2 regions of the Streptomyces sp. NPDC004752 genome follow, and region 1 is predicted to be linked to the other one. Evidence: riboswitches for the same ligand, from Rfam matches in the RefSeq annotation. Region 1 holds a riboswitch; the other holds the start of a gene.
What was found. A riboswitch is a leader RNA that binds a small molecule or an ion and turns the genes downstream of it on or off. The one in region 1 is predicted to bind cyclic di-AMP.
Positions count from the first base shown of each region.

Region 1 (2,196 bases):
TCGGTTCTCGCGGCCCGCCTGCACGCCCGTTCCGCCGCGGCACTCACCACCGCCGCCGTCCCGCCCGACCCGACCCGCGGTACGCCGACGACTCCTGGCAGGCCGTCTGGACGACGCGTCTGGAGGCCCTGACCGGCGACACCGGCTAGGCGGGCGGGTCGCCGTCCGGTTCTTCCCACGGCTCCGCCTCCGGCCCTCCCGACGGCTCCACGTCCGGCTCGCCTCACGGCGCGGCCGACACGCGCCCGGTGGCGTCCGAGCCACTCCTGCGCGCGTACGTCGCCGACTCCCGCCCGCGACCCCGGACCGGACCGGACCGGCCCCCAGGCCCGCGGGGTCGGCGAGCCCGCCTGGCCGTCCCCAACGTGACGAGCGTCGCGTACGGCCTCCAGAGTGCCCCGGCCCTGGCGCGCCCACCTCTGCCCACCCGCGTGGACGCGGGCCGCTTCCGCCCGGTCGGCCACGGCGCCGCCCGGCCGCAAGAAGGCGACCCCTTGGCCACCGGGCGACACGGAGGATGCGACCGCCGAACTGGGCGGCGCCGGCCACGCCTTCGCGGCAGCTCGCGCGAACTCCCGGTGCGGGCGGTGACGTCGGCCCCGATGGCCGTCTTCGGGGAGCCCCGCAGGCCGAGCCGCTGCGCGCGGGCGAGTCCGTCACGCTGGACGAGCCACACCCGAGGCGGCTGGTGGTACGAGACGCCACCGAGGACGAGTGGCGGGTGGAGCTCGCCCCGTGCGGCGGGGGCACGCGCGCGTACCCGGACGGTGTGGAGTGGGCCGAGGACGCATCGAAGACGTACACGAGCGCCGGGAACGATCCACTGTTGGCCCACTCCCACTCCCACTCCCTCTCCCACTCCCACTCCGAGCGAAAAACGAATTCCGCGCCCCATGGGGGCGAAGTGCCCGATTTGCCGCTATTGGTATTTCAATTCCCCTTGATGCCGAATGTACTTGACCTTCAGGGGGAGTGACTTGAGTCACCCTTTACCATCGTGCGACACCCCGCCCACAACCCTCACCACCCCTCCCCCGATGCCCAGTTGATGCTTGGCAATCGCAAAGGATCAAGCGACTCATACGTCTCAATCGCACGTCAATCGGTATGAGATGTGAATCCACCACTTGTTTCCGACATGTGCGGTCGCATAGCTTCCGGGCCAGTCGGGTGGACGCCGAATCCTGCCGCCACCCGTCATGACCCATCGACGAACCATATTTCGCACGGCAGGAACGGGGGACCCAGGTAGATCGCCGGTCCGGACGGCACAGCCGGCCGGACCGGCTAGGGGTGAAGTCGAGTCGCCTTTCGGCGGCCCGGCCGGGCATCTCCCCCGCCCGAACCCGACAGCTCACCTCGTAGGCGCCGGAGAGGAACATCGCCATGTCTGCTGCCGCTCAGAACCGCCGTCCCCGCATCAACCGCCTCGCTCGCACCCTCGCCGTGGCCGGCACCGGCGCCGCGCTGCTCGCCCTGCCGCTCCTCGGCGCCACCGGCGCCCACGCGGCCACTCCCGGGACCGTGGCGACGACCGCCACGACACTCGCCGGGTACCCGAACAACCTCGACGGCTGGATCCGCGAGTCGCTCGCGATCATGGCGGAGAAGCACATCCCAGGGACCTACAACGGCATCCACCGCAACATCATGCGCGAGTCCTCGGGCAACCCGCGGGCCATCAACCTCTGGGACTCCAACGCCCGGAAGGGCATACCGTCCAAGGGCCTGCTCCAGGTGATCGACCCCACGTTCAACGCCTACCACGTGGCAGGCACGTCGTACGACATCTACGACCCGGTCGCCAACATCACGGCCGCCTGCAACTACGCCGCCAAGCGCTACGGCTCGATCGACAACGTCTTCGGCGCCTACTGACGCACCCTTCACGGAAACAGTCTTTCGAGGACGACGGCCACGCCGTCGTCCTCGTTCGACAAGGTGATCTCGTCGGCCATCGCCTTGAGTTCGGGGTGGGCGCCGGCCATCGCCACCCCGTGGGCGGCCCAGTCGAACATCGGGATGTCGTTCGGCATGTCACCGAAGGCGACGGCCCGCTCGGGGGCCAGCCGGAGGTGCTCGGCGGCCAGCGCCAGACCGGTGGCCTTGGTGATGCCGCACGGCTGAAGCTCGACGGTCCCGGGCCCCGACATGGTGACGGTCGTCAGGGAGCCCACGACCGAGCGCGCCGTCACC
Region 1 is NZ_JBSGBN010000005.1:45,081-47,276, forward strand. Features, by position in the region: cyclic di-AMP (ydaO/yuaA leader) riboswitch at 1,199-1,383, shown strand; gene ACWEKM_RS03650 (transglycosylase SLT domain-containing protein) at 1,387-1,878, shown strand; gene ACWEKM_RS03655 (HAD family hydrolase) at 1,887-2,196, opposite strand, start outside.

Region 2 (2,196 bases), on a different contig from region 1:
GCGGAGAGGGCGGGCCGGACATCGGAGCGGCCGCGAGAAGCAGAAGGAGCAGGCCGGGAAACGGTGACGGCCGGAAGGAGCAGAAGGAGCAGGCCGGGAAGGGGGCGGGGCAGAAAGACCCCGCCCCGGCGCGTACGGGGGAGAACGCGCCGGGGCGGGGAGCCCGTGGGGACGGGGGCGGGCCCGGGGCACCCGCTACGGGGGAGGGCGCGGCCGGGCCGGGGGTCGGGGCCAGGGTCGTAGCCGAAGCCAGGGTCGTAGCCGGGGTCGCGGCCGTGACCGGGGCCGGAGTCGGAGCCGTGCCCGGACTACCGTCCGGCTGTCACTTCAGGTGCAGTTGCTGGCCCGGGTAGATGAGGTCGGCGTTCTCGATGATGTCCTTGTTCAGCTGGAACAGCTTCTGCCAGCCGCCCTTCACGCCGTGCTGCTCGGCGATCGAGCTGAGGGTGTCGCCCTTGACGACCTTGTACTCGCCATCGCCCTTCTTGACCTTCTTGCCGGTCGGGGTGGTGACGGTCTTGCTCGCGGCCGGGCGGTCGGCGGAGCGGGAGGCCGCCTGCCGCTCGGTGGAGCGGTCGGCGCCGGCGTTCGAGGAGCCGGTGTCCGTGGGGGCGTTCGAGGAACCGCTGCCGGTGGTGGTGTTCGAGGAGCCGGTGTCGGCACCGCCGCCGGATGCGGAGCCGCCGGAGTAGGAGGCGCTCGACAGGCCCTTGCCGCAGACCGGCCAGGCGCCCTTGCCCTGGCCGGCGAGGACCTTCTCGGCGATCGCTATCTGCTGTGCCTTGCCGGCCTTGTCGGCGGTGGCCGCGTACTGAGTGCCGCCGTATGCGGCCCAGGTGGAGGCCGAGAACTGCAGGCCGCCGTAGTAGCCGTTGCCGGTGTTGATGGACCAGTTGCCGCCGGACTCGCACTGGGCGACGGCGTCCCACTCGGAGGCGGTGGCGGCGGAGGCGTTGCCGGCCGCCATCAGCGGGGCGGCGACGGCGGCGCCGGTGACACCGGCGAGTGCCACCACGCGGGTGGCCTTGGACGGACGACGGTGCTTGCCCTTGCCGGAAAACAGCATGGATGGATCCCCTCACCGACGCCTGCGAGGTGAGCTGTCGGGTTCGGGCCGGTTGAGTTGCCCGGCCGCACCTCCCTGTGGAGGCGCGACTTCACCCCGAGCCGCTTCGGTCAACCGACCGGCGCGGCACTTACCTTGGGTCCCCCGCTCCTGCCTACGGCGCTTGACGCGACGGCTGTTCCCGGACGGCCGCTGGCAGGACTAGGCGTTGCGGCAGCCGGGGCTCGCGGTGGCGAACGGTCCTGACCGTAGCCACGCGATCGGCGGAATTTCAAAGACGATCAGGGCTTCTGAGACTCATCCCACACTTTCACCAAACCGGACATTGAGCCCGAAGCGGGACGCCAACTCCCGCTACTTTTCGCCCGTTTCGGTCCCGACTTCCAGGGTCTGACCGGGGGCGATGTGGTTCGGGTCGGCACCGATGGCCTTCTCGTTGGCGGCATAGAGCGCACGCCATCCGCCGTCCACGCCACGGGAGTCGGCGATGGAGGCGAGGGTGTCGCCGACGCGGACGGTGTAGGCATGCCGACCGGACGAGCCCGACACCCGGCCACTTGCCCCGCTTGCCCTGCTTTCATCCGCGCTGTCGCCCCGATGGCGACCGCCGTTCAGGGAGCCGGTGTCGACCAGGCTCCAAGAACCGCCACTTCGCGAGGAGTTGCCCGAGGGGTCGGACTTGGGCGCCTCCGTGGGCGAGTCGCCCTCCGGCCCGGCGCCGGGGTCGGACGAGGCCGACCCGCCGGGCTCGGCGGCTCCCGTACTCCCGTCCGTCGCACCGCGGCTCGCACTCACACTGGCGCTCGCGCTCGGCGAGGGAGAGGCGAACGGCGAGGCGTCCGGGTCGACATCCGACGAGTCAGGGGATGAGGACGGGCCGGAGGACGAGGACGAACCAGCGGATGAGGTCGAGGACGAGGATGAGGACGAGTCGGACAAGCCGAATGATCCAGATGAGCCAGATGATCCAGACGAGTCGGCCGATCCCGGCGACTCGGGGGATTCGGGTGAACCCTGTGAACCCGACGAACCGGAAGCGGCTCCGGAGTCCTTCGTACCGGACGAACGGCCGTCCCCCATGCCGGTGTCGACGCCGACGGAGCCCGACTTCGAGGTGAGCCCGGAGAGCC
Region 2 is NZ_JBSGBN010000035.1:1,955-4,150, reverse strand. Features, by position in the region: gene ACWEKM_RS16870 (transglycosylase family protein) at 323-1,066, opposite strand; cyclic di-AMP (ydaO/yuaA leader) riboswitch at 1,071-1,238, opposite strand; gene ACWEKM_RS16865 (transglycosylase family protein) at 1,421-2,196, opposite strand, start outside.
Region 2: another riboswitch for cyclic di-AMP. It lies ahead of ACWEKM_RS16870 (transglycosylase family protein); the one in region 1 lies ahead of ACWEKM_RS03650 (transglycosylase SLT domain-containing protein).